Regions from separate parts of the Salipaludibacillus sp. CF4.18 genome, predicted to be linked through region 2. Evidence: riboswitches for the same ligand, from Rfam matches in the RefSeq annotation. Region 2 holds a riboswitch; the other holds the start of a gene.

Region 1 (4,620 bases), on a different contig from region 2:
TGATGCGGGGTCGTGGTTCAATAAAGAATATCCTGATAAAGCGGATAAATCATTCGAAGGTGCAAAAATAATGACACTTGAAGAGATTATTGCTGAATACGGAATGGGCGTAAACTATTATATCGAGACAAAGTCGCCTACTCTTAACGACGGCATCGAGGAAGAAGTGGTCGAGATTGCAAAAGGACACGGACTTGTTGAAAAAGGGAATCTGTTCATTAAATCATTCCACAAAGATAGTCTGCAAAAAATTCATGCTATCAACGAAGGAATTCCTTTAATACAACTGCTTTGGTGGGAAATTAATGGAGAAGAAGGAAATGAACTAAAAGAGTGGTTAAATACAACCCCTTCCCCCGAAGATATGACTGATGAGGACTTCGCTGAAATCCGTGAATATGCAGTCGGAATTGGTCCACACCTTGGACTTCACGATGGTTCAGAAGTTATTGACGAAGACTTTGTCCAAAGAGCACGAGATAATGATCTTCTTGTGCATCTCTACACTATTAATATTAGAGGGGAAATGAAGCGACTAATCGATTGGGGTGTCACCGGTATCTTCACGGACTATCCAAATCGTCTTGATGAAGTAAGACCGTAATTTAAAATCAAAAGGAGGATACTAAAAATTATCCTCTTTTTTTTCTGAATAGAAAAATAAGCATCATAAAAAGCGAATATATACAGAAAAAAAGTAGCACCTAAATAACAGGCACTACTTAGTAATATTAAGGTTTTATGTTCTTCCAGCTGTCGACATGATGAATTCCTATGCCATTAAAACCGAAATAATTGGCATAATGATTATGAACCATTTCAAGTTGTTGGTTCATATATGTTTCTCCTTCTTCATAAAACGTAATCCTGTCCCCTTCACTGGTTTGACCAGTTTCCACGCCAATAACAAGTGCTGTTCCGTGCTGACCGGCATAAGCTACTTCATTTTTGACAATATCTATGATCATCGGAGCAGAATCACGATAGGCCATAATGGTAACGCTATCCATGTTAGCAATGACCCACTCCGCAAGAATTCCTTTTCCGAAAGTGTTTTTATAAGTAATTTCATCAAACCAGAATGGCAGATCTACTTCCAACGGTAGACCCAATGATTCCGTTCTTATCTTTGCATCTGTTAACAAGGATTGAAATGCTGTTACTGTCTTTGCTTGGTTTTTACTCCACCCGCTATACAAATAAGGTTCGACATCCAAATGAACACCTGCAAACTTTTGTGCAGTAGTGGATTCTTGTTGGTAATTCTCAAGCCATGATAACATTTTAGACTGATTACGTGCTCCTTTAGGTGCAACCCAATCAGGTCCCCCATCTAAAGCATATATACTTATTCCTTTTGCTGATGTTTTTTCAATAAAGCTTTGATAGTGAGGGATCGACATATCCTGATCGATTTGAACATAAACCTTGTTCACGTTTTTACTTTCAAGGAAAGTGACAGTTCCATCTTCATCATTCACAAACATCCATGGATTCCATAACCATGTGGCTCTGTCTTGCTTATCTAATGCATGGACATTTAAAGATATACTTCCGGCAATTACAAAAAACAAAACTACCACCATCACAATTTTCTTCATAACAAAAATCCCCCCTATTCTGTAAGCCGAGGCTCATAAAAAAGAAGGCCCGGGAACCTGACAACCATCTGCTTTGATAAGCATTTAGGCTCATGGCTTTGCGTCCTTCCCTTTAGGTCAAGTTTACCTTTTTCAGATTATATATTTAGTCATATTATATATTTATAACTTGATTTCGTCTATGCTTTTCACACCAATAAATCCGACGATGGAATCATTAAGCGATAGGAAATAGTATCAATACTGTCTGTTACTTAAAAAGGTGCAATTCAATCCTCACTGTCATCCAATATCCTCCTCTCATACTTTCACGTATCCCGTGAAAAATACAAGGAAGATATGACAAGGAGGATGTTATGGATAATCATCGTATAAAAGAAATTATTGAATCACCAGTTATGATCAACGTATCTTATCACGGAATTCCCGTATATATAGAAGAACTCAATGAAGCTAATAATACGGCAACCATTTTTCCATTGGACGAAATGGATCATTCACAAGAAGTAGACCTCTCGGGTCTCGTAGAGGAAGGCCCATAAACTTACTCGACATTTAAATAACCTGCTTTAGGAACTACGTCGAAACGAGCGGCCAGTTCCATCAGTTGCAAGTCAGTAATCGTTTGTTTAATGTCACCTTGAGCTCTAACAGCTGTGTAAACTTGTGCCGCTTTTTCTGCTGTTTCAATCAAACCGAATGTTTCGTCGATTGTTGCTCCCGTTCCATAAATGCCGTGGTGAGGCCAAATAACGAGACGATTATTTTCCGCGATTTTCTTAGCCGTCGCTTCTCCAATTTGGTCCGTCCCCGGTACCATCCAAGGAATAATTCCAACACCTTCCGGGAAAACAACCACACACTCCGTACACATTTGCCATAGTGTTCTTGAGAAGGCTCGATCATCTAGTTCATGAGTGAAGGTCATCGCAATAATATTTGTTGTATGCGTATGAATGACAATTCGATGACTAAGATCTCTTTTTAATCTTGCCGCATGAATCATTAAATGTGTCGGTAATTCACTTGTAGGTGTTCCCCCATCCTCAAAGCCCCATAGAACTTCATAAAACTTCCCGTCGTTTGTGACTCGGATAATTCCTAAACAGACAGAGGGGTCCTTTTCAACATTGCGGAAATACTTTCCAGACCCAGTCACGATGAAATACTTTCCGGCAAGGTCTGAAGCATCGAAATTCATCTCTGCTTTTCTTTTCACTTCGGTAACATCGATATATTTTTCTAGACTATCTTCCGGGAGTAAGTAGCTGACATTCCCTCCGTTTCGCTCATCCCAACCAAAACGATATAAGTTTCCAGTAACTTCTCGCATTTCCTTTACAAAAGATGCTTCTAAAATATTTAACATGTCAATCACTCCTTGGCTTTATGTCGTAGTATTTTTAAAATCTTTAACTATCATAAGTATAACTCCGAAAACCACAACAAACAATATTAACAATTGTTTGTTGTGGTTTTAATTGAGGAAATGTCACAATTTTGTTTCATTTAACAAAAAAATAGATTAAAATTGAGAAGCAAAGGAGTTGGTCAAATGAAAGGTTTTGAACGTAAAAAAGTCATTTTAAATAAATTGTATGTTGATAGAAAAGTTAACGTTAAGGAACTAGCTAATGAATTCGAGGTGTCCGAGGAAACAGTTCGTCGAGATCTTGAAAAACTGGAAAAGGAAGGTGTTGCTCAAAGAAGTTACGGGGGGGCAATGCTTAATAGTACCGAAGACCTTCCCTACACTACAAGGCACACCCGCAATTTAGAGAAAAAGAAAGTCATCGCAATGCGCTTAGAGCGTTATATTATTTCTGGAATGTCAATCATGGCTGATTCAAGTTCGACTGTACATGAAGCATTAAAATACTTAACGAACACAACCAAAGATATAAATGTCATTACTAATTCTGTAAGTGCCTTGAATGAACTTTCCTACTCTAACTTGAATATCATCTCTACCGGAGGCATGTTGCGCGAACGATCCAGTGCCCTTGTCGGTCCTCTTACAATCAATGCTGTGCAGCAATTCAATGCTGACATCGCATTGATTAGCTGCAAGTCTCTATCGATGGAAAAAGGACTTTCTGACGCAGATGATATTGAAGCTGCAATAAAATTAGAAATGGTCAAGCAATCAAACAAAGTTATTCTGCTTGTAGACTCTACTAAGTTTGATCAGGATTCTCTCGTTAAACTACTCGATTTCAAAAAAGTGAACGTGCTGATTACAGATGAGTTACCCTTAAATAAATGGACAGAGTTTTTGAAAGCAAAAAATGTGGTATTACAGTAATAACAAATCTAATGGACTACTTTGAGATATTTTTCATTTTTAAAAGGGTTTTTGTTCCTATTTATGAAATAAATGTAATCATATCTAATTTCTAAATACTTTTTCGAAAGTTTTAATATAAAACTATTTTAAATTATGATACATTTAACTAACTGTTGAGAAAATTTAGAAAGCGAGGTGGCTATACTAATGAACCCTGCTAAATTTAAATATAAAATAGATATGGTTCAGGTATTGGAAAGTATCTCTGAGGCATCTTTTTTTCTAAACTCGGATTGGGAAATAGAGTTTATTAACAAGGCCGCTGAGCCCTTTCTTGTTGAAAACAACAAAGATCTAATAGGAATGAGTATTTGGGAAGCTTTGCCTAAGTATAAGGATACCCCTACACATGAAAAACTTCTTCAGATATATGAGAATCAAAAACCAGCCACCTTCGAAATGATAGGATTGTATAATAAAAACTGGCTTGAAGTGAAAGTTTTTCCTAATTCAACTGGATTATTTGTCATGTTCAGCGATATTACAGATCGGAAAAAAAGTGAAAAACAGAAGCAGCATTACGAAAAATTAAAGGTGATTGGAGAAATGGCTGCAGGTGTAGCACACGAAGTTAGAAACCCAATGACAAGTGTCAAAGGTTTTTTACAACTGATGGCTCAAAATGAATCCCTGATTGACCACAAAAGTATTTTCAATTTAATGATTGACGAG
Region 2 (4,620 bases):
GTAAGGATATCGTTCACACGGTTGACCTCATCAATCATCAAATCAAATATAGGTTTTTGTTTTTCAAGTTCTTCGTTTTCAGCCATCAACTGCAAAAAACCTTTAACACTAGTCATTGGATTCCTTACTTCATGGGCAACACCTGCTGCCATTACTCCGATAAGATTTAATTTTTCATAGCGTTGCTTTTGCTTTTCACGTTCTTTCCTATCTGTGATGTCACTAAAAGTGACAAATATCCCGTTTATATTAGGAAACAGTTTTACTTCGAACCAACGTTTTGAAAATTCAGATATTATCTCAAATACTTGGGGTTTTTGTTCTTCATATGCTTTATGGTAAATGGTGTACATTTCTGTATCTATGTATTTAGATGAAACATCCCAAACACTTGTCCCAATAAGTTCTTCTTTTGTCCTTTCAAAAAATAGTTCTTCTACCTTTAAATACGGTTCAGCTGCCTTATTAATAAATTCAAATTCCCAATCGGAATTTAAAAAATAACAAGCTTCAGACATATTTTCTAATATTTGGATCATATCTAATTTATTTTCAAGCGACTTTGACGGCATTTACGTACCTCCCATTTGTAGCTTCGTGGATCTCATCACCTCTATAGCATCATCGAATGTTTTTAAAATAAATTCTCTTATCTATACATTTCTACAAAAAATATCATTTCTCTTCATAATCAATCAATTCTTGAAGAAGGTAGCCATAAAATTGAGTACATAACCTGCCTCCGCTTCCCTTTCATTGTGAAAGTCTGTTACAGATAATAGGACTTAGTTCAAATTGTAAGGGAGAGTTACAGGAAGACATCAGCTTTTAGTTCCTATCGAGCTTTTATTCATTGTTTATTGGAAATAAAAAACGGAAGGCTGAATTACTTCACTAAACCTTCGTCTCGCTATTGTAATTTTCATATAAGAAACAGCAACTATTTTATAATTACAATTACAATTTCATTAAATTTAACCTTTCCAAGTCTTCTGCCAAGACGATTATACCCCTCTATACTTTTCTTATAAAGTAATCTGTAGTTGTTTCATTATTTACAACTTCATCAATTACCATTGATTCAAGGCAATCTTCAATACCAATATCACTTATTAATGCCCTTATTTTTTGTGACAGCACAACTATTCTTGAAATTACTTCAATTTGGTTCCTACTTACTTTTTCTATAAGTTTAATATTTTTAGCCACGAGATCCCCCCACTGTCTATTGTTTTACTTTATAGGACTTTGTTTATTGTTGAAAGTCACTTTAAAACCAGAATAAATTACTTTAGTCCTTTTTCCTCATACTTTTCTTATTACCTTTTACCCATATTTAAATAACATTAAACGCTTATATCTCAAAATCTCATTCTTTTTATAAAAAAAACCGAGAAGACATACCAATGGCACGTTCCCGATTCTAATTCTAGCATTACATAAACCCTACATATATTATTCTCCGCCTGTCTTTACTGAATTCTATTTTTAACGGTGCAAAAAATTTCTACACAGTGAAAAGAAGAATGTCAGAAAGAAATCTATTCGCCAGTTTTATTGAAATAAGAATAGCGATTATTCCCATTATTTTTCGAGTAATACATAGCATGGTCCGCCTGTTCTACCAATTGTTCAATATTCCTGTTTTTACTTGCTTCTATACTAATACCAATACTTACGGATAATGCTATTTCGTCACCTTTAACTATGAAAGGTTTGCCAAACTGATTAATAATCGATTCTGAAAGAGATTGAGAATATTGGGTATTATCATCGCCTTGTGATAATATGACGAATTCATCTCCACCGTATCGACAGAGTATATCTTGTGATCTAACACACTCATTTATCCGCTCGGCAATCTGAATCAAAACACTATCGCCGTCTTTATGTCCATAGGTATCATTAACTGATTTAAAACCATCTACATCTATAAATAGAATGGTAACTTCGGTTTCCATTGGTAATGTATTTATATATTGCGTTATAAATTCCCTATTATTTAAACCTGTTAATTGATCTTGATGTGCAATGATATCTAATTCAATTGTATAAACCAAAAATATAGCCATCGTTTTTAAAAATCTTGTTTCCTTTTCTGTAAATGTATAGGGTTCAGTATCCATAGCACATAAATTCCCAAATACTGTTCCATTACTTAGAACAATTGGAACGCCTAAAAAGCTCTTAATACCCAAGCTTTGTGTAGGAATGAGATTACATGCTATCGGGTGATAACTTGTATCATTTATGATAAGTGGATCACGTCCACTTTGAAGGATAATATTTCAGTAAGCATCTTCGAGAAATAAAGTGGTTCCTGCATCGAATAAAACTTTATTTCGATTGAATACATGGGTCAGAATAGAATGATGCTTGTCGGTTATTTGTGTTACACAAAAGGTATTTGTGCCAATATACTCACTAACTAATTCAAGCATACTTTTAGAAGCCTCATTTAACCTTTCATAACTTTGTCCCATTAAAGAATTCATTTGCTCACCTCCACCTTAACGTTCTCTATTGATTTAAAAAACGACCTAAAGAGGTTGGGATATATTAAATCATATCCGTCTTCCTTCTGCGGTAACTCGGCTACCATAGCTTATTTGCCTTTAGGCCCATAGTTTTGCGTCCCTACCTTTCGATAGTTTTGCTATTATCCGAAGTTATACTTTATGGGAATATTTACCCGTTTATCATTATAGCCATTCCAATATAAGAAGACAACTTATTTATTTTAAACACTAAACCCCCATGTCTTTTAGTTGTTTCAACTTACGAATGGCGACATCGGTTTTTTCCATAATTTTCAAGGATTAAATAATGTGGATCCAACTCTGTTTCCCTTAATATTTGGGTAACCTTGGATACTAAATTACCTTGATAAAATTGCTGAACAAACAGATTCACGGAAACTGTTTTTAGTGGATATCCTTCACTTAACCATTGTTTTTGTTGTTTACAAGCCTCCCTTAACACCCATTGGTAAATTGGAATGATTAAGCCTGTTTCTTCAGCAATGGGAATAAAGTCGGCTGGAGAAACTATTCCTAAATCTCCCCTATTCCAGCGGGCTGGCATGACCTTATGGTTTTAGCTCCTCTAGTTTTGCGTCCACCCATTTCTGAATGTTTGCCTTTTTCATTTTACATTTTTTAATCACCTTACTAAAGACCTGATACAAAAGTTTTTAATAATATTTATTTTATTATAATATGACAAATTTCGGAATTTAATGATTTACCAATAAATTAAAATAATTCCTTTTACGTAAAATCCCCCGCGAGCAAAAAGAAATTTCAGATTATAGGGACTGTGGTTATCCTTTTTTAGTGAAAGAAAACGCAATAAAAAACAGGAAACCAATCAGATGGAATACTTATCGATATCGGACAAGCTATTCGTTCCTAGGATCGTATTGTCAAAAATTATATAGATCAAGAATTACCCAAGATATTCTTTTTAACTTGAAACAGGATTTACGTAGATGAGGAGTTACATCATTTTCCTACAAACCAGTTGACAGGCTGTAGCTGCTAGCCCTTCACCTAAAAGCATTTCTTTTATCGTTTCGTTTCATCACCAAGATAAACATAAGCCAGCATTCTGTCATAGTTGTCTCTTTCTTCAGTACCTGCAGCGAGCAAGGTGTCATCCTATTTGCTATTCCTTTGATGAGCGGCAGACCAAGTATATTTCATCTCTTTTTCAGGCGTTACAGCACCCTATTGCACTTTCTTTCGTTGACGTATAAAAGAGACCCTCACTTAATTTGGATTAAAACCTTGTTTAGTAAATAGTAATAGAAAGTATCATTCCTAATCTGACCATTAATAGGTAAGTCACATACCTCTTTTATAGCTTGAGCTAGCCGAGGAAAATTTTTAGAGTATAATCTCTAAGTTTACGGTCTCGAGATTTAAGAATCTGTCTCGCTCGTTCTGGTGTTACTCCTATTATTTCACCTAGTACTTTTAAAGTCACTTTTCTTTCATCAAATTTTACACTATAAAGTTTAATATATCTTGGGTCTAACTTGCATGGTTCTAGATGAGAGTTCGTGGAGAGCCATTTATCAAAAACAACAATCTCATTATCTGGTGATCCATGGTCATAATAGATTTGCTCTCTTAAGTACTTATCAAGTTTCACCATTCGCTCAAAGAGGTATCGTAAAGTCCATCTCGTTGCCCCATGATTTTTTTCTAACTCAGTTAAATCGCGGGGTAAAACACCATAGGTTTTAATTCCCCGAGTAAATAACCTAGTTATTCCTGAATTATTGATACTTCCTAGTTAAACCATAATTTTAACCGAAGTTATACATTTTTCCAGTTCCATTGAGAATAACCATGTTGATTCCGCTATTTTGACGTGCTTAAAACAGATCTTTAAAAATAGGTGAGTTTTTGGACAGACTACTCCCTTGGTCTGAGACTGAATTTTTAAATACTGGTATCAAGATGTTTCACTCTAGATTTAGGTCTTGGATTCGCCGAAGTACTTTCCAAAAGAAATCTTGATAAACGAAACTCGAAGATAATTTAAAGTAAAGCGATCGTCCAGACTTCACTAATTTGCTGGCCACTTTAATGAGCCTTGTTCGGATGGCATCAA

Evidence for each region. A riboswitch is a leader RNA that binds a small molecule or an ion and turns the genes downstream of it on or off. The one in region 2 is predicted to bind cyclic di-GMP.
Region 1: linked by a shared signal. The riboswitch ahead of ACHABW_RS07010 (amidase) and the one ahead of ACHABW_RS02825 (EAL domain-containing protein) in region 2 are both predicted to bind cyclic di-GMP.

The regions. Positions count from the first base shown of each region.
Region 1 covers NZ_JBIMEV010000007.1:57,116-61,735, forward strand. Annotated here, with positions in the region: gene ACHABW_RS07005 (glycerophosphodiester phosphodiesterase) at 1-604, shown strand, start outside; gene ACHABW_RS07010 (amidase) at 732-1,601, opposite strand; cyclic di-GMP riboswitch class I at 1,650-1,739, opposite strand; gene ACHABW_RS07015 (H-type small acid-soluble spore protein) at 1,958-2,143, shown strand; gene rhaD (rhamnulose-1-phosphate aldolase) at 2,146-2,970, opposite strand; gene ACHABW_RS07025 (DeoR/GlpR family DNA-binding transcription regulator) at 3,157-3,906, shown strand; gene ACHABW_RS07030 (two-component system sensor histidine kinase NtrB) at 4,096-4,620, shown strand, end outside.
Region 2 covers NZ_JBIMEV010000002.1:185,603-190,222, reverse strand. Annotated here, with positions in the region: gene ACHABW_RS02845 (ATP-binding protein) at 1-572, opposite strand, end outside; gene ACHABW_RS02840 (hypothetical protein) at 1,015-1,209, opposite strand; gene ACHABW_RS02835 (sensor domain-containing diguanylate cyclase) at 1,542-2,282, opposite strand; gene ACHABW_RS02830 (hypothetical protein) at 2,289-2,495, opposite strand; cyclic di-GMP riboswitch class I at 2,583-2,668, opposite strand; gene ACHABW_RS02825 (EAL domain-containing protein) at 2,779-3,084, opposite strand; cyclic di-GMP riboswitch class I at 3,066-3,150, opposite strand; partial or broken gene ACHABW_RS02820 (transposase) at 4,472-4,620, opposite strand, start outside.